Regions from separate parts of the Nonomuraea sp. NPDC001831 genome, predicted to be linked through region 2. Evidence: riboswitches for the same ligand, from Rfam matches in the RefSeq annotation. Region 2 holds a riboswitch; each other region holds the start of a gene.

Region 1 (6,175 bases), on a different contig from region 2:
GCCGAGCCCGAAGGCCAGATGCCGGCCGGGCTCGCGGCCGGGGTCGAACCGGTCGGGGTCGGCGAACGCGGCCGGGTCGCGGTTGGCCGCGCCGATCGGCACGAGCACGCCGGCGCCCGCGGGCACCGGCGTGCCGCCCAGTTCCCGGTCCTCCAGCGCGATCCTGGAGGTGAGCTGGACCGGCGGATCGAAGCGCAGCACCTCCTCGACCACCTCCCTCGGCCGCTCGGCGGCGCGGTGCAGCAGGCCGTGCCGCAGCAGGTTCAGCACGCCGTTCGCGATGAGGTTGACGGTGGTCTCGTGGCCGGCCACGAGCAGCAGCACGCAGGTCGCCAGCAACTCGGCCTCGGCGAGCTCCTCGACGTGGGCGAGGGCGCTCAGGAGGTCCTCCCCGGGACGCTCGCGCCGCCGCGCGATCAGGCGGCGGAAGTAGTCGCGGAACTCGTTCCTGGAACGCTCCGTTTCCGACATGAGGGCGTCTGTCAGCATCGGGTCAAGTCCGCGGGCAAGGGCCTCGCTCCACCCGCGGAAGCGGTCGTGGTCCTTCGGCGGCACCCCGAGCATCTCGCTGATCACCATCACCGGCAGCGGGTACGCGAAGCCGGAAATCAGCTCCGCCTCCTCCGGCAGCCGTCCGATCAGGTCGGCGGTGATCGCCTCGATCCGCGGCCTGAGGCGGGCCACCATGCGCGGCGTGAACGCGCGGCTGACCAGAGCACGCAACCGGGTGTGATCGGGTGGGTCCATGAGCAGGAACGACCTGCCGGGCTGACCTGGCTCTTCCTGCGCGGGCGGGGACGTTCCGTGACCGAACCCGGGGTCGCGCAACACGGCCGCGCACAACTCGTACGTGGTCACGACGAGCAGCCCGCCGCGCGTTCTGAAGATCGGCCCGGCGGCTCGCAGCTCGCGATATCGGACGTACGGATCGCGCACAAATTGCGGATCCGAGGGATCAAAACCCAGCACGTCGGTGGCGCTCATCGGAGGTGGAACCGGGCCGCCGAATTGATCGTTTGGACCGTTCATAGCTGATCACGGCGTGCCGACATATGCGGAGTACGTCACATATAAGTGATCATGTCAATAGCACTGGTCAAGGGCGCCGATTGTCGCGCTTGACGACCTTTCCGCGATGCGTTTACCTTCACCGAGACGAGCGGCTTTGCTTCGCCTGAAAGGTCCGAGTTCTGCTGTTGGGGGGAGGGCTCCCGGTGGATGTGCTCACAGAAGGCGTTGAGCTGAGCCACGCGGATTTGGCGTTACTGGCCGAGCTGGCCAGGGGGGTGACCGTCGATCGGGTCGGCAGGCGGCTGGACATCAGCGGACGGACCGTACGGCGCAGGCTGAGGGGCATCTGCGACCGCATCGGCGTGGCCACGGCGATCGAGGCCGTGGCATGGGCGGCGCGCCGCCAGCTCATCTAGCGGCGCTCATCTGGCGGCGCTCACCTGTCGGCGCCGGGCGAAGCAGCGCTGGATGAAGTGGCGCTGGGCGGTGTGGGGCTGGGCGATGTGGGGCTGGGCGATGTGGCGCCGGGTGGTGTGGGGCGCCGGTCAGTCCGCGATGCGCACGCCGCCGGCGAACGGCCGCCCGCCGATCGGGGCGACCCGCACGACGTCACCCGTGCGCGGGGCGTGGACCATCATGCCGCCGCCGATGTAGATGCCGACGTGGTGCAGGTCGCTGTAGAAGAACACCAGGTCGCCGGGGCGCAGCTGGTCACGGCTGACGTGCGTGCCGGCCGTCCACTGGTCGCCGGTGTAGTGGGGGAGCGAGATGCCCACGCGCTGGTAGGCGGCCATCACCAGGCCGGAGCAGTCGTAGGAGCGCGGCCCTTCGGCGCCCCACACGTACGGCTTGAGCTGCTGGGTGAGGGCCCACTTGACGGCCTGGGCCGCCTTGCCGTCGCCGATGACCGGCAGGTTGACGCGTACGGCCCGGGTGCCGGGACGGCCGGCCTCGCCCATGGCCCGCCGGTAGAGGTTGCTCTCCACCTTGGTGACCAGCTTGGTGATCTTCGAGCGCTTGGCCTCCAGATCGGTGACGATCTTCTGGACCTCGGCGATGCGGGTCTTCGCGCCGGCCCTGGCCCGCTCGGCGGCCTCCATGGCCTTGGCGAGCTGGTTGACCTCCTCGCCCTGCTGCTGTTCGAGCGCGTACGTGGTCGCGGCCCGGTCGAGGAAGGTCTCGGGGTCGCCGGACTGGGCGAAGGCCAGGGCTTTGTCCAGGCCGCCGGTGATGTAGGCGTTCTGGGCGAGCAGCGAGGCCCTGGCGCGCCTGGCGGCCAGGTCGGACTCGCTGGTGGCCAGGATCTTCTGGGCGGAGTCGTTGGCCTTCTGCGCGGCCTTCAGCCGTTCGCGCTGCTCGTTGTACTGCTCGGCCAGCGTCTCGATCTCTTCGTGCAGCTTCTCCACCTGGTCGGAGAGCTCGGAGAGCGACGGCTTCGGGTCGGCGGCGGCGGAACCGACGGGGACGGCGAACAGCATCGCGGCGACGGTGACGCCGATGACGCCGAGGCGGCGTGCGCGCCTGGCCTGTTCCTGGGGGCGGGCGTGCCTGCCCCCCGTCTTCCCCGAGCGGTCGAGCGTCCGCTTCACCAACCGAGCTCCTCTCATCGACGCCGGCCGGGTTAGCTGACGGGTTCGGGCCGGAGCAGCCCTACCGAGATGGTCGGATTCACCCCAAGTGGCGGCGCTGGCTGCTCGCCGCCGTTGGTTCCCCGGCTTCCCTTGCGGGAATTGGGCGTGTCTTTCCGCGCGCATTACGCGGAGAACATCGTCGCTGGACACTAATGCACTCCGGGTTCACGCTCAACCGGAACTGCCGAGTCTGTAGAGGTTTCACAACTGAAGGGTCACAAGGTGATCTCGTGGGTAGCCGTACGGAAGCGGGCTTCTGCACCTTTTGTCCAGCATTCGGGGCGCTGAGGTCTGGAGGAAAGCTCCAAGTCGGCTCGTGTTCACCCGACCACGGGATGTGATGAGATGCCCGAGACGTGGGATTTAGGGCCGAGCCGTAATGAGATCTGTACCCTGGAGAGCCATGGAGCAGGTGGCCGAAGTGGCAGTCCCCGAGACCGCGGTCGTGGTCAGGCGTGCCCGCACGCCCGACGTGCGTGCGATCAGGCGTCTCGTGGATACCTACGCGGGCGCGGGTCCGCGGCTCCTGGAGAAGGCCACGGTCACGCTGTACGAGGACGTCCAGGAGTTCTGGGTGGCCGAGCGGGACGGGGAGGTCGTCGGCTGCGGCGCGCTCCACGTGCTGTGGGAGGACCTCGCCGAGGTCCGTACGGTGGCCGTCGATCCCGCGTGCCGGGGGCTGGGTGTGGGGCGGCGGATCGTCTCGGCACTCGTCCGGCAGGCGAAGGATCTGGGGCTGCGGCGTGTATTCTGTCTGACTTTTGAGGTCGACTTCTTCGCGAGGCACGGTTTCCGCCCCATCCAGGGCACCCCGGTCTCACCCGAGGTCTACGCCGAGTTGCTGGCCTCGTACGACGAGGGTGTGGCGGAGTTCCTTGATCTGGAACACGTCAAACCGAACACCCTTGGCAACACCCGCATGCTGCTGCATCTGACATCGGGTGACGCGGACCTTGACCACTTGGAAAGGTGATTGTTGATACCTATGTCGATACGTTGGGCAGCACAGGCATGTGTCCTGACACGTGCCACATGCGCACTCGAAGCGAGGTGACACGGTGAGCACCGGACAGCCGCCGTACCCACAGGACGATTCCGGCGAGAACCCCGAGTACGGGCAGCACCACGGCCGTCGGCCCGGTGAGCCCGACCCGGACGTGACTGTGGTCGGCTACCGGGCGGACGATGCCTTCGGCCAGCCCCCATACGGTCAGCAGCAGCAACAGGGCTATGGCCAGCAACAGCAGTACGGCCAGCAACAGCAGCAGTACGGCCAGCAGCAGGGCTACGGCCAGCAGCCCCAGTACGGCCAGCAGGCCGCCTCGGGCCAGCAGGGTTACGGCCAGCAGCAGGGTTACGGTCAGCAGCCGCAGTCCTCCGGCCAGCAGTACACCCAGCCGGGCTACGGCCAGGAGGCCCAGTACGGCCAGCAGGCCGGCTCGGGTCAGCAGGGTTACGGCCAGCAGCCGCAGTCCTCCGGCCAGCAGTACACGCAGCCCGGCTACGGCCAGGACGCCCAGTACGGCCAGCAGGGTTACGGCCAGCAGCCCGCCTCGGGCCAGCAGTACGCCCAGCCCGGCTACGGCCAGCAGGCCACGCCGGGTCAGCAGGGTTACGGCCAGGACGCCCAGTACGGCCAGCAGGGCTACGGCCAGCAGGCCGCCGCGGGTCAGCAGGGCTACGGCCAGCAACCCCAGTACGGCCAGCAGCCGCAGTCCCAGCCCGACTACGGCCAGCAGCAGGGCTACGGCCAGGACGCCCAGTACGGCCAGCAGGCCGCCTCGGGCCAGCAGGGCTACGGCCAGCAGCCGCAGTCCTCCGGCCAGCAGTACGCCCAGCCCGGCTACGGCCAGCAGGCCGCGTCGGGCCAGCAGGGTTACGGCCAGGAGGCCCAGTACGGCCAGCAGGGCTACGGGCAGCAGTCGCAACCCGACTACGGCCAGCAGCAGGGCTACGGCCAGGACGCCCAGTACGGCCAGCAGGGCGGCTACGCCCAGCAGCAGTACGGCGACCAGCAACAGGGTTACGGCCAGCAGTACGGCGACCAGCAGCAGTACGGCCAGGCATACGGCCAGCAGCAGCAGTCGCAGCCCTACGGCCAGCCCGGCTACGGCCAGCCCTACGGTCAGCCCGTCGGCGTGCAGCCCCCGGGCGCGCCGGCTCCTCTGGCGGAGTGGTGGCAGCGTCTGGTCGCGAGGATCATCGACGGCGTCATCCTCGGCATCGTGAACGTCGTGGTCAGCCTCATCCTGGGCCTGCTCGCGGTCGGTTACGACTCGGCGACCGGCCTGACCTCCGGCCTCCTGTCACCCTTCGTCATCGCCCTCCTGTCGTCGATCGTGACGACCGCCATCTGGGTGTGCTACGAGTTCTTCCTGACGAAGATGAACGGCCAGACGGTCGGCAAGATGGTCATGGGGATCAAGGTCGTGCCGGTGGGCCAGGCCCTTCCTCCGGGCGGGCTCACGTCCGACCTGGCGATCAAGCGTGCCGGCGTCACCTGGGGCGGCTACATCCTGAGCTGGCTCCCGTTCCTCGGCCCGCTGCTCGCCTGGGCGTGCGTCGCGGTCAACGGCGCCTCGCAGCTGTGGGACAAGCCGCTGCAGCAGACGTTCGCGGACAAGTTCACGGGCACGGTGGTCGTGAAGATCAAGTAATCCCGCGTCAGCGTAAAACAGGGGCCGGCTTCCCGCCGGCCTCTGTTTTGTGTGTGCGGGGCGTACCAAAATGGGGGGTACGACCGCCGACCACGTGAGGTGGGATATGGCCGGGACACCGTCGTGGCCGGGCGCCGTGCCCGCGGAATGGTGGGAACGCCTCGCCGCCCGCTTCATTGAGGCGCTGGTCTTCGGGGTCTTCTATTACATTCTGTTCATCGCGCTGTGGGGCGTCTTCCGGACTGTCGGGATGGTGGAGGCGTTCGACGGGCGGCTGCCCGGGCTCTTGGCCTGGTTCCTGGCCGGCCTGTGTTATGTGGCCTATGACTGGCGGGCCCATTGCCTGCACCGGCGGACCTTCGGCCAGGCGATCATGAGGATTCGCCTGGCGCCGGACGACCTTCCGCGTGGCGCCCTGCTGAAACGGGCCCTGGTCTATCCCGGGCCTGTCATGCTGATGGGCATTCCGGTGGTCAATCTGCTGGCCGGAATGCTGCTGTTCGGCGTCGGGTTGCTCATCCTGATCGACAAGCCGTTGGAGCGCGGGCCGCATGACAGGCTGGCCGGAACGCGGGTGGTAAAAGATCTTCGTTGAGGCATCCGCACCTGGGAAGATGCCTTTTCGCAAAATTTTCCCTTGATCCGGTAAGGAGCCTGGAGAGACTGGCATTAGGCTATGGGACGTCCGGGTTGCCGGATGTCGGTGCCCCTGCTCCCTGAGGGCGACTGTGTGTGGCTATGGTCGGTTCCGGGTGAGTTGTCACCTAGGCGTCATGAGCGTCCGGCGTGCTCCCGCAGGTCCCGCAGGTCGCGCCGGGATGCGTATTTAGCGCCCCCGAAACCCTGCTAGCCCTGGAGGCGAGGACGAATGGAAGC
Region 2 (6,175 bases):
CGACACGCGGGCGCCGGCCGTCCGCTTCCAGGGCACCGTACCGGTCGTGCGGCCGGGTGGCCGATGTGCCATCCTCGCCCCATGCCCCAACCCGCACAAGACGCCCCCGTCCCCAACCGGGCCCTGTGGGACGAGCGTGCCCGCGTTCACGGCTCCACCTCCACCGACCGGTTCTACGACGTCGACGCCTTCCTCGCCGGCCGGCAGACGCTCTACCCGCTCGAACGCCGCCTGGCCGGCGACGTCGCCGGCCGGGACCTGCTCCACCTGCAGTGCCACTTCGGCCTGGACACGCTGAGCTGGGCCCGCCTCGGAGCGCGGGTGACCGGCGTCGACTTCTCCCCGGTGGCGGTCGAGCGCGCCCGCGACCTGGCGGCCAGGGCCGGGCTGGCGGCCACGTTCGTGGAGGCCGACACGCAGCGGCTGCCGGCGGAGCTGGCCGGCGGCTTCGACGTGGCGGTGGCCACGTACGGCGTCCTGTGCTGGATCGGCGACCTGGACGCCTGGATGCGCGGCGCGGCCATGGTGCTGCGGCCCGGCGGGCGGCTGGTGCTGGTCGACCTGCATCCGGCCTACCAGACGGTGGCCTCGCTCGATCCGCTGGTGGCCGACTGGCCCTACGGCGGCGGCCAGGCCCACAAGGAGACGGTGACCGGCACGTACGCCGACGCCGCGGTGGTGACCGAGACGCATGAGGCGGTCGAGTACCCGTACTCGGTGGGGGAGATCGTCACGGCGGCGGCGCGCGCCGGGTTCACGGTGGCCGAGCTGGGCGAGCACGTCGAGACCGACCTCGACCCGCGCGGCCTGCTGCCCGAGGGCCCGGACGGCCGGTACCGGTTCCCGTTCGGGGACTCGCACCTGCCGATCCTCTACTCGCTGGTGGCGGTCCGGCCCTGAGACGCGGCGAGCGCGCGTCCCTCGTGCGGGACGCGCGCTCGGAGCGGCGGGAGGTCAGCTCGCGTACTGGGGGTATCCGTAGCCGACGACCTGCGACTTCGGACGGACGCGCTCCTCGACCTTGCCGTTGCCGGTGTTGCCCTCGATCGTGGAGATCGTGCCGTCGCCGTTGTCCTTGACGACGAAGCCGACGTGCTGGATAGCGTCCAGGCTCTTGCTGCCGCCCCAGGAGAAGAAGACCACCGCGCCGGGCCTGGCCTCGGTGCCCCAGCGGTCGTTGGCGGCGAACCACTTGGCGTGGGCCACGGTCCAGGCGTCCCAGCCGACCTGGGGGCGGGCGCCGGTGTGCTCGCCGACCCAGGAGACGAAGATCGAGCACCAGGGGGCGTTCAGGTACATCGCGCGGGTGCCGCCGTCGCGGGCGATGGTCTCGGCGGCGCGCTGGGAGTCGGCGTACCACTTCTGGAACTTGGTGCCGCCGCCGTAGGCGTTCTCGGAGGTGCCGACCTGGGCCCTGGCCATCGCCAGGACCTGCTGGGCGGTGACGTTGACCTGGGTCTCCTCCGCCTTGCGGGTGTGGGCGGCGGCCTGTGGCGCGACGGCCGAGTGGCCGGTCGCGGCGGCCGGGCCGGCGCTGTCGGCGGCGGCAGCGGTGGCGTGGGCGCCGAGGGCGGAGGCGAGGACGGCCGCGCCGAGCGCGGCGCGGGCGTAGGTGATCTTCGGGGCACGGAGGGGACGGTGCTTGGCCATCGAGGGCATGTGACTCCTTGCTTCCATGCCGCTTACCGGGTTAGCTGACGGGTTCGGACGTGGAAGCTGCCCTACGGCACCGAAGTGCCGATTCACCCCAAAGGACGTGGGTCCCCGGTTCCGCCCGGAGGCGGATTCAGCGGTCACAGGACGATCCTGTGAAATGTCTTGCGATGGTTGGACAAAGCCGGACAAACCGGACGTCTGCCGCGAGATGCCCCACAAGGTAATACATCGGGCAAGAGTCAGGCAAGTGGCTAAAGGTCCAGCTAGGCGAGTTGCGCCCGCGCCTCGGCCAGAAGCCCCATCATGGCAAGGGATTCGTCAAGCGGCATGATCGCGCTCTCCGTGCGGCCCTCGACCGTGGCCGCGCGCACCTCGCGCAGCTCGCCCGCGTAACCGTTGTCGGCCGGGTCGAGCACCAGCTCCTCCGTCTCCATCGACGGCCCCGACAGCAGCACCCGCTGCGGCGCCCAGAACGGCGCCAGGATGTCGGCCCGCATCGACGTGCCCACCACGCTCGCGTCGTTGGCGTGATGTGCCAGCAGCGACACGTCGACCAGGGCCCGCCGCCCGTCCGGGTACAGCAGCAGCCCGCCGGCCTCGGCGTCGACCCCGCTGGGCGCCAGCGAGCCGGCCATGCGCAGCTCCGCGGGCATGCCGAGCAGCAGCTGGGCCAGCCCGAACGGGTAGATCCCCAGGTCGAGCAGGGCCCCGCCGCCCAGCTCCGGCGCCCACAGCCGGTGGGCGGGGTCGTAGGGCAGCGCGAAGCCGAACGAGGCCCGCACCGACCGGATCTCACCGAAGCGCGGATCGGCCGCCACCTGCTGGATGAGCGGGTTGAAGCGCATCCACATGGCCTCCATGAGGAAGACCCCGGCCGCGCGGGCCAGCGCCACCATGCGCTCGGCGTCGGCCACGTCGGCCGCCAGCGGCTTCTCGCACAGCACCGACTTGCCCGCCGCGATGGCGGCCTCGGCCACCTGCAGATGCTGGGCGTGCGGCGTGGCGACGTAGATGGCGTCGAGGGCCGGATCGGCGCACAGGGCCTCGTAGGAGCCGTAGGCCGACTCCGCGCCCAGCTCGTCGGCCAGCGCCCGCGCCCTGAGCGGGCTCCGCGAGCCGACGGCGCCCACCCGCATGCCGGGCTCGGCCACGATGGCCGCCCCCACGGTACGCGCGATGCCGCCGGTCGCCGCTATTCCCCAGGTGAAATCTCGCACGACCGAGATCGTAGAGCGCTCAGGTCAGGTTGAACGAGTCGGGGTCGGGCCCGATCCGCCGCCCCGCGTTCATCGCGCCGATGGCCGCCATGTCCTCGGTGTCGAGGATGAAGTCGAACACGTCGATGTTCTCCTCGATCCGCGACGGCGTGACCGACTTGGGGATCACCACGTTGCCGAGCTGCAGGTGCCAGCGGAGCACGATCTGGGCGGGAGTCTTGCCGTACTTCTCCGACAGCACGCGCAGCGCCGGGTCGGCCAGCAGCCCCTTGCCCTGCCCGAGCGGGCTCCACGCCTCGGTCAGGATGCCGTTGGCCTCGTGGAAGGCCCGCATCTCGCGCTGCTGGAAGTACGGGTGGAGCTCGATCTGGTTGATCGACGGCGTGATGTCGGTCTCCTCCATCAGCCGGGTCAGCGTGGCGACCGTGAAGTTGGAGACCCCGATGGCCTTGGCCCGGCCGTCCCGGTAGATCTTCTCCAGCGCCCGCCAGGCCTGCACGTACCTGTCCTGCTGCGGGACCGGCCAGTGGATCAGGAAAAGATCTACGTAGTCGAGGCCCAGCCGGGCCAGGCTCTCGTCGAAGGCCTGCTCGGCGCGCTCGTGGTCGCCGTTCCACAGCTTGGTGGTGACGAACACCTTCTCCCGTGGCACCCCGGCGGCGCGCACGGCCCGGCCGACGCCCTCCTCGTTCTCGTAGGCGGCGGCGGTGTCGACGTGCCGGTATCCGGCGCGCAGCGCGGTCGTCACCGCGTGCTCGGCGTCGTCGGCAGAGACCTGCCAGACGCCGAAGCCGAGCTGTGGTATCTGCACACCGTCGGTGTTGAGCATCAGCGAGTTCATACCCTCCATTGTTCACGTGTCGTTTCTTGCGGCTTAAGCAGGCCGGGCTACCTTGAGGCGGGTCGTGCAAGGCCATCCACCGGCTGGGGGAAACAGAGTGGTCAGACAGGCGTCGGCCTGGGTGGAGTCTCCGCTCCAGATGCTGTGCGCCGTCGAGGCCCACCACGCCGGGCTGCTCGGCCCGGACACCGTGGTCGTGCCGCGCGCCGGCCTGCGTCCGCTGCGCGCCACCCGCAAGGAGCTGCGCCGCCTCGACCTGCCCGCCGGCCTGCTGCTGGACGAGCCGCGCGAGCGCATGCCGCGCCGCGTCCAGGCCGTGGGCGACGCGTTCTCCGGCAAGGTCCAGATGCGCTGGCTGACCTCCGACCCCGGCCGCATCGTCGTCGTGGACGACGGCCTGGCCACGCTCAGGCTGCTCGAACTGCTGGCCGCCGGGCCGTTCCGGCCGCTGCTGCGGGCGCGGGCGACCCCCTCGCGGGCGCGCGCCCTGCTGGGCCTGGCCGCCGCGCTGCGGCTGCGGATGAGCCGGGTGTCGGTCTTCACCGCCCTGCCCGTCCCCGACGAGCTGGCCGCCGCCGTCCGGGGGGCGGGCGTCGACCTCGTCCGCCACGACTTCGCCTGGCTGCGCGCCCAGCCGCCGAGCGCCCAGGGGCCCGCCGAGCGCACGGTCGTCCTCGGCACCTCCCTGGTCCGCAACGGCCTGGTCCACCGTGACCACTACCTGCGCTGGCTGACCGACCTGGCCGGGCGCGAGCCGCTGGCCTACTACCCGCACCGCCGCGAGGACCCCGTGGACCTGGCGCTGATCGGCGAACGTCCCGGCATCACCGTGCACGACGCGGGCGTGCCGGCCGAGCTGACGCTGCGCGGCCTGGACGCCGGCCAGCGGGTGCTCAGCCTGCCCTCGACCGCGATCACCTCGCTGCGGGTGCTGCTCGGCCCGCGCGGCGTCGAGGTCGAGCCGGTAGATGTTCCCGACGACTGGTGGACGAGCAGGGCGGCCCCCGGCCTGCGATCGCATTTGACAGGAGCTTCCAGGTGAGGGTGCTGGCGGTAGCCGACTCCGACTCGTATCTGAAGTGGGCGGCCTGCCTGCTCGACGACCTGCCCGCGGGCTGCGAGAGCGAGCTGGTGGTGGTGCGCACCCCGATCGCGCCCTCGCCGGAGCAGATCGCGGCGGCGGTGGGCGGGCGCGCGGCGCCGCCGGTGTTGTCGGCGCGCTCGCTGCGCCGCCTGGCCGAGCGCACCCGCCCCGACGCGATCCTGGTGGGCTGCACGGGCCCGGTGGTGGACGTCCTGGTGGCCGACGTGCTGGCCGGGCTGCGGCCGGCGGGCCGGGCACGGCCGGTGTTCGTCAGCGGGCTGCCCGGCATCTCGGTCCCGGCCACGGAGAAGGCGTGGCTGTTCCGCAGCGGCTGCGACCTGTTCGTGGTGCACAGCGAGCGCGAGGTGGCCGAGTTCTCCGGGATCGCCGGCCGGCTCGGCGGGGGAGGGGCGGTCGGGCTGGCCCGGCTGCCGTTCCTGCGGCCCGGCACGGCGTCCGGCGGCGGCGATCGGGTCGTGTTCGCCACCCAGGCCAAGGTGCCGCGGGCGCGCGAGGAGCGCGAGCGGGTGCTGCTGGCGCTGGCCGAGCTGGCCGGACGCCGCCCCGGGCTGGAGGTCGTGGTCAAGCTGCGCGCCCTGGAGCACGAGCGGCAGACCCACAACGAACGCCACCACTACCAGCGGCTGTGGCGCGAGATGGGCGAGCCGGGCAGGCTGACGTTCGCGGCCGGGTCGATGCACGAGCAGCTGTCGCGGGCGGCCGGGTTCGTCACGGTCAGCTCGACGGCCGCGCTGGAGGCCGTCGCCATGGGCGTGCCGTCGCTGGTGCTGAGCGACTTCGGCGTCAGCGCCGAGATGATCAACCTGGTGTTCGAGGGCAGCGGCCTGCTCGGCACGCTCGACGATCTGGCCCTGGGCGACTTCCGCACGGCCGAGCCGCGCTGGTGCGAGGCCAACTACTTCCACCCGGCCGGCCGCGACGACTGGGCGGCCCTGCTGACCGGCCTGGCCGCGGACGGGGCGCGCCCGCCCGCCCGCTCGCTGCTGGACGGCCCCGAGCACGCCGCGGCCCGCCGCCGGGCCAGGTTGCGGGTGGAGGTGCCGCCCACGATGTTGCGGGCGGGCTACCGGGCCAAGCGGCGGGTGCGCCGCTACCTCAGATCGCTGACCTGATCTTCCTGCGCAGCCTGGACAGCGCCGAGGGCGGCTCGGCCAGCCCCAGCGTCTCCAGGCGCTTGCGCTTGAAGTAGCGCCCGTCGAACGTGACGCCCGACGGGCGCAGCTCGGGATAGGCGTCGGCCTGCATGCAGTAGCCCACCGCGCGCACCAGCGCGGGCAGGTCCGTGCGCGGCGGCTCGTCGATCACGCCGTCGGCGTTCAGCCGGGGCAGCAGCGCGTCCACGATCGTGGCCGGCAC
Region 3 (6,175 bases), 110 kb from region 2:
GTTCAGGAGCGGGGTGGTGTGTTTCAGGTCCGCTCGCCGTCTGCTGGGCGAGCTTGGGCGTGGTGGGGGAGTCGCCGGCGGCGCAGGGGGGTCGACGAGCCGCCGTGGCGCCGGCAACCAGGCGGTCCCCGCTCACTGAGAGCCGGCTTGCGCCGCAGGTGACGGGCGGCCGGGCGTTACCAGCGCCGCGACGGCCGCGCCGACCGCCGATGCGATCGCGGCCACGGTGAATCCGCTGGTGAAGCCGTTCAACGTGGTCCCGGCCAGGCTCGCGGCTGCGACGCTGGAGATGACGGCGGCTCCGATGGACGCGCCGAACTCGTGGAAGGTGCTCACGATGCCGGAGGCGATCCCGGCCTCGTGGGGCGCCACCTGACCGAGGGCGGTCGCCGAGGCGATGACGAACATCGCGCCGGTGCCCGCCGCCGCGACGGCCACGCCTGCCACGACGCTGACGACGTTCGTCGAGAAGGCCGGTACGGCCATGCCGATCGCCGCGACCGTCAGACCGGCGACGGCCAGGGCGCGCCCGCCCCACCGGCCGAGCAGCCGTCCGGTCAGGTTGGCGCCGAGCATCGTCGCCACCGCGACCGGCAGGAACAGCAGCCCGGCCCGCAGCGCGCCGTAGCCCAGAGCGTGCTGGAAGTAGAAGGTTCCCAGGAAGAACACAGCGATCATCAGTGCCGTGGCCATCAGGATGAGGAAGGCCCCGACCGCCACGGGTCGCCGGGCGAGCAGTCGCACGTCCATCAGGGGCGAACGCGCCCGCCTCTGCCACAGCACGAACAGCACGTAGCCCACGGCAGCCGCGAGCACGAGCCACCCGGTGAGCGCGCTGAGCCATCCCTTCTCGCCGGCGGCGATGAGTGCGTAGATCAACGACCCGCTGGCGGACGTCACCAAGATCGCACCAAGGACGTCCAGCCGGGGCCGGGAGGCGGTCGAAGGCGTACGCGCCGGGAGGAGTACGGCGAGGACCACGGCGATCACCAGGCCGATGGGCACGTTGACGTAAAACACCCACGACCAGCCGGGTCCGGCGGTGAGCAGACCGCCGAGGAGCACGCCGAGCGCGGCACCGCCGCCGCCGAGCGCGGACCAGACGCCGAGGGCCTTGTTCCGCTCCTCTCCGTCGAACAGGGCGACCACCAGCGACAGCGCCGCGGGCGACAGCAGCGCGGCCCCGACGCCCTGTGCCACCCGACCGGCGAGCAGCGTGCCCGCCGACCCGGCCAACCCTGTGACCAGCGACGCGACGCTGAACAGCAACAGGCCGGCGATCACGATCCGCTTGGCGCCCAGCAGGTCCGTGATGCGGCCGCCGAGCAGCATGAGCCCGCCGAAGGTGAGCGTGTAGGCGCTGACTGTCCAGGTCAGCGCCTCGCGACTGAGGGCGAGGTCCGTTTCCATGTGCGGCAGCGCGATGGCGACGACGGTGACGTCCAGGATCAGCATGAGCTGGGCCACGCCGAGGAAGCCGAGGATGCGCCACCGGGCCGGCAGTGGCTCGTGGAGCTCTGCCTGGTGCACTGCAGGTCGGGTCATCAAATCCTCCAGTTGCTATCTCGTATGTCCATATACGAGTTCTGCTGGGACACTATAAGCCGTATACGCGTATACGAGATAGGGTGGGGGCATGGCTGCATCTCCTGCGCGCTCCAGGCGCCGCGTCGATGCCGAGCGCAGCATCGCCCGCATCGTGTCCGCGGCACGCGAACTGATGCGCTCGGACCCGCATGCGACCACCGACGACATCGCCCGGGCCGCCGGCGTCGGGCGGATGACCCTGTACGGACATTTCCGGACCCGGGCCGACCTCATCGAGGCGGCACTGGTCGAGGCGCTGCGAGACGGCGACGAGCTCCTGGCCTCCGTCGACCTGACAGGCGACGCGCGCGAAGCCATGGGGCGTCTGCTGGCGTCCAGCTGGGAGTTGGTGGCCGAATCAGCGGCCCTGCTGGCCGCCGCCGAAGGAGTCCTGCCCGCGGGACGGGTCCGGGAGCTGCACGCCGAACCCGCCCAGCGCATGGCCGAACTCGTCCACCGTGGCCAGGATCAAGGCGTCTTCCGTACCGACCTGCCCGCCGCCTGGCTGGTGAGCCTCACCCACTACATCCTGCACGGCGCGGCGAACGAGGTACGCCAAGGACGCCTGGCCCGGAACGATGCCGCCGAAACGGTCACGAAGTCCATCCAATCGGTACTGGCCGCGCCGGTTCCGGGGTGAGGTGGCGGACCTCGTGGACGAGGTTCAGAGCAGTTGTGCCTGTACGAATCCGGCGAGCAGCACAGCGAAGCCGCCGACGCTCTGGCCCATCGTGAGAAGCGGTGAGCGGGCTCGGTGCCCCTCTCTGTCGTGGGCGTGCCGGGCGGTCAGGCGGCTTGCCAAGGTAAAGAATTCGTGGGTAAAACGCCGGTCTGACAGGCGTTTTCGAAGCGCTTCTTCCAAGTTGGCTTGTACTGCTCTATGCCATTCACATACCTTCAATGTCAGTTACGACGTAGGCCCGGTGAGCATCCGCGCCACAGTACGTCCCGACCATTGCCGAGACCGCGTCTGATCTGCGTGAACACGTAGAACGGCGTGGCCGCCGAATCCGCTCTGACAAACACGCGGAACCGGGGACCCACATTCTGTGGGGTGAATCGGTGCACCTCCCGCGAGGGCATCCGTAGGGCACTTCCACGCCCGAACCCGTCAGCTAACCCGGTAGGCGGAATGGAAGCAAGGAGCAATACCTCTTCATGACCATCAACGCCTTCACCCGTGCCCTTAAGCCCGCCGCCCGCCTCGTGCTCGGCGTGAGCGTCGCTGCCGGTGCGGCTCTGGTCGCAGGCCCGGTCTTCGCCGATCAGGCGTCCGGCGCGCGTTCCGCCACCGTCGCCTCGCACAGCGTCGAGCAGAAGACCGCCGGGCAGGTGAGCGCGCAGTCGGTGCTGAAGATCGCCGAGTCGCAGATCGGCGTGTCCGAGAACGCCGCGGGCGGCGGCACCCCGTTCCACAGCTGGTACATGTCCTCGCCGCGGGCGAAGGAGACCATGGCCCGCGACGGCGGCAGCCTGCAGTCCTACGCCAACGCCCCGTGGTGCGCGATGTTCGTCTCCTGGGTGGGCGAGAAGGCCGGCGCTCGGTCCACCGTCGGCTGGGACGCCTACACCGTCACCTACGCCAAGTGGTTCGAGGCCAACAAGCGCTGGGGGAACGAGGCCAAGCCGGGCGCCGTCGTCTTCTACTCCTGGGACGACAAGTCCGTCGAGAGCATCGACCACGTGGGCCTGGTGAAGCAGGACAACGGCGACGGCACGATCACCGCGATCGAGGGCAACACCGGCAACGGCAAGGTCGAGCAGCGCATCCGGCCCAAGTCCCAGGTCGTCGGGTACGGCTACCCGCAGTACAAGGCCTGACGGCAGGCCGAGGACTCCTCTCCGTGCGATGGTGAGGGCAACGGAAGTGGCGCAGGGCGAGGCCCTGCGCCACTTTCCCGTGTCGCGGGAGCAACGCCGTGAGACCGGCGCCCTCGCGCCGTCCCAGCTCATGCTTCGAAGCAGCGCAGTACGGCGTCGACCATGGCCAAGGCGGCCGGATGGCGGTACCACGCAGAGCCGGTTGTAGGGCGGAGTGGCCGGGTCCAGCAGGGGCTCTTGGGCCGGCTCGATGAACGGCGATGTCAGAGCGACGATCTTCGCCGGCGCCGCGGGCTCGCCGAGCCTACTCGGCGTGCTCGACCGCGGTTTTCGGGAGCGCGAGCAGCACGACGGCCGTGACCAGGTAGAGCACGGCGGAGACGACCAGGACGACGCCGAGCGCGTGGCTGTAGTCGGGCAGCGCCGGCGCTCCGGTGGCTGAACCGGCGACGGAGGTGAAGAAGATCGTGCCGAGCACGGCGATGCCGGCGGCGCCGCCGATCTGGTTGACGGTGGACAGCACCCCGCCCGCGGCGCCCGCGTCGCGTCCGGGGACGCCGGCGAGGACGACGTTGACGAGAACGGGTGCGGCGAGACCGAGCCCGAGGCCACCGATGAAGAGTGCGAGGGCGAGGAGCCAGTATCCGGGATCGGTGCCGTCCTCGACGACGGCCCACAGGACGAGCTGAGCGGCCGCGATGGTGAGCGAGCCGGCGACCAGGAGCGTTCTGCCCGCCTTGGCGGCGAGCGCGACGCCGAGGCCGGAGGTGATGATCGAGCCGAGCGCGTACGGAAGGATCACCAGGCCGGTCTCCCACGCGGTCCGGCCGGTCCCGTTCTGGAGGTAGACCGACAGGGTGAGAAAGTACGCGCCGATGCCACCGAAGAACAGCACCGAGGCGCTCAGGCCGACGGTGAAGGCGCGGATTCTCAGCAGAGCCGGGTCGAAGACGGGTTCGTCTCCGCGTGCGGTGAGGCGGCGCTCGTGGGCGAGGAAGATCGCGAGCACGACGACTCCGGCCGCGAGGAGGGCGTAGCCGGCCCAGGTCCACCCCCATGTCCCTGTCTGGATGATCGGCAGCAGCAGGAGCAGGATGCCCGTGGCCGCGAGGAGCGCGCCTGGGAGGTCCAGGCGCGCGGTGGAGGCGGAGCGGGACTCCGGCAGCACCTTCGCGCCGACGACGAGTGCCAGGATCGAGACGGGCACGTTGATCCAGAAGACCGTGCGCCAGCCCAGGCCGAACAGGTCGGCATCGACGAGCAGCCCGCCCAGCAGCGGACCGGCGACCGAGGCGAGGCCCTGGACCGCTCCGTAGGCGCCGAACGCCTTGACCCGCTCGCCAGGAGCGAATGAGGCCCGGATGATCCCGAACACCTGCGGGACCATGATCCCGGCGGTCAGTCCCTGTCCGGCCCGCATGCCGATGAGCATCCCCGGATCGGCGGCCAGCGCGCACAGCGCCGAGGTGACCAGGAATCCGGCCAGCCCGATCAGGAACAGCCGCTTGCGGCCGTACTGGTCACCGAGTCGTCCACCGGTGATCAGGCCCGCGCCCAGGGCGAGGGTGTAGGCGGCGATCGTCCATTGGATCTGAGCGTCGCCGGCGCCCAGGTCCCGCGCCATCGCCGGGGCCGCGACGGTGACGATCGTCGCGTCGAGCAGGTCCATGAACGAACCGAAGAGCACGACCAGCAGCGCCGCGGTCGCGCCGCCGCCGGTGATGAGTGTCGGAGAAGCCTCAGGGGTGACAGCGCCCTCGCGGGTACGCGGTGAATCGGTCATGCCGGCCACCATCTCCGGCATAGTTGCCATCGAGTGACCGCTATCGGTGAGAGAGTAGGAGGAATCATGGCTGCCACCTCCGCGCGGACGCTCAAGCTGCTGTCGATCTTCGGGATCGGTTCGACCCTGACCGCCGAGGACCTGGCCACCCGGCTCGGAACGTCGGTGAGAACCGTACGCCGCGACATCGAAACGCTCCGGGACCTCGGGTACGAGATCGAGGCCGTCCGCGGAGCGGGTGGGGGATACCGGCTCGGCCGGGCCACCCGCCTGCCGCCGGTCGTGTTCGACGAGGACCAGGCCGTGGCCGCCGCCGTCGCGCTCCAGACTGTGCCGACGGTCCTGTCCGGCATCCGCGAGAACGCGGCCCGCGCTCTCGCCACGCTGCACCAGGCGATGCCCGCGCGCAGCCGCCGGCACGCCGAGGCGTTCACCGTCTCCTCCGCCCGCAACTACTGGGAGTTCCCCGCGCCGCCGATCGACGCCGAGGTCGTCCGCGCCGTCGGCAGCGCGATCAACCGGCGGCACCTCGTCCGGGTGAACTACACCGGCGACGGCGAACCCGTCACGCTCACCCTGGAGCCGCACGACCTCGTGGTCTGGGCCGCGCGCTGGTACCTGGTCGCGTTCGACCCCGATGCGGACCGATGGCGCGCGATGCGCATGGATCGCATCACAGCCCACCTGCCCACGCACACCCCCTTCGACCGGCGTGACGTCCCGCACGGCGATCCCGTCGCCTTCGTCATGACGGCACCCGACCGGGGAGACGCCGCCGCCGCATGGCCATGCGGCGGCTCGGCCACCCTCGCCCTGCCCGCCTCCACCGTCGCCCGGTTCGCCCCCGGCGGATCGACGGTCGAACACCGCACCGAGAGCACGTGCCGGCTCACGCTCGGCGCATGGTCATGGCCAGGACTGGCAGGACTGCTCCTCACCTTCGACGCCGACCTCACCGACATCGAACCGGCCGAACTCCGGCAA

What was found. A riboswitch is a leader RNA that binds a small molecule or an ion and turns the genes downstream of it on or off. The one in region 2 is predicted to bind cyclic di-AMP.
Region 1: linked by a shared signal. The riboswitch ahead of ACFYYW_RS33020 (NlpC/P60 family protein) and the one ahead of ACFYYW_RS04700 (CHAP domain-containing protein) in region 2 are both predicted to bind cyclic di-AMP.
Region 3: linked by a shared signal. The riboswitch ahead of ACFYYW_RS05175 (CHAP domain-containing protein) and the one ahead of ACFYYW_RS04700 (CHAP domain-containing protein) in region 2 are both predicted to bind cyclic di-AMP.

The regions. Positions count from the first base shown of each region.
Region 1 is NZ_JBIATU010000012.1:129,967-136,141, reverse strand. Features, by position in the region: gene ACFYYW_RS33030 (cytochrome P450) at 1-936, opposite strand, end outside; gene ACFYYW_RS33025 (LuxR C-terminal-related transcriptional regulator) at 1,215-1,427, shown strand; gene ACFYYW_RS33020 (NlpC/P60 family protein) at 1,557-2,600, opposite strand; cyclic di-AMP (ydaO/yuaA leader) riboswitch at 2,607-2,758, opposite strand; gene ACFYYW_RS33015 (amino-acid N-acetyltransferase) at 3,046-3,615, shown strand; gene ACFYYW_RS33010 (RDD family protein) at 3,701-5,299, shown strand; gene ACFYYW_RS33005 (RDD family protein) at 5,406-5,894, shown strand.
Region 2 is NZ_JBIATU010000001.1:1,070,280-1,076,454, forward strand. Features, by position in the region: gene ACFYYW_RS04695 (class I SAM-dependent methyltransferase) at 82-900, shown strand; gene ACFYYW_RS04700 (CHAP domain-containing protein) at 955-1,659, opposite strand; cyclic di-AMP (ydaO/yuaA leader) riboswitch at 1,665-1,802, opposite strand; gene ACFYYW_RS04705 (Gfo/Idh/MocA family protein) at 1,920-2,873, opposite strand; gene ACFYYW_RS04710 (aldo/keto reductase) at 2,893-3,714, opposite strand; gene ACFYYW_RS04715 (hypothetical protein) at 3,812-4,756, shown strand; gene ACFYYW_RS04720 (DUF6716 putative glycosyltransferase) at 4,753-5,931, shown strand; gene ACFYYW_RS04725 (polysialyltransferase family glycosyltransferase) at 5,915-6,175, opposite strand, start outside.
Region 3 is NZ_JBIATU010000001.1:1,175,569-1,181,743, forward strand. Features, by position in the region: gene ACFYYW_RS05165 (MFS transporter) at 133-1,545, opposite strand; gene ACFYYW_RS05170 (TetR/AcrR family transcriptional regulator) at 1,637-2,227, shown strand; cyclic di-AMP (ydaO/yuaA leader) riboswitch at 2,580-2,732, shown strand; gene ACFYYW_RS05175 (CHAP domain-containing protein) at 2,746-3,408, shown strand; gene ACFYYW_RS05180 (MFS transporter) at 3,713-5,191, opposite strand; gene ACFYYW_RS05185 (helix-turn-helix transcriptional regulator) at 5,258-6,175, shown strand, end outside.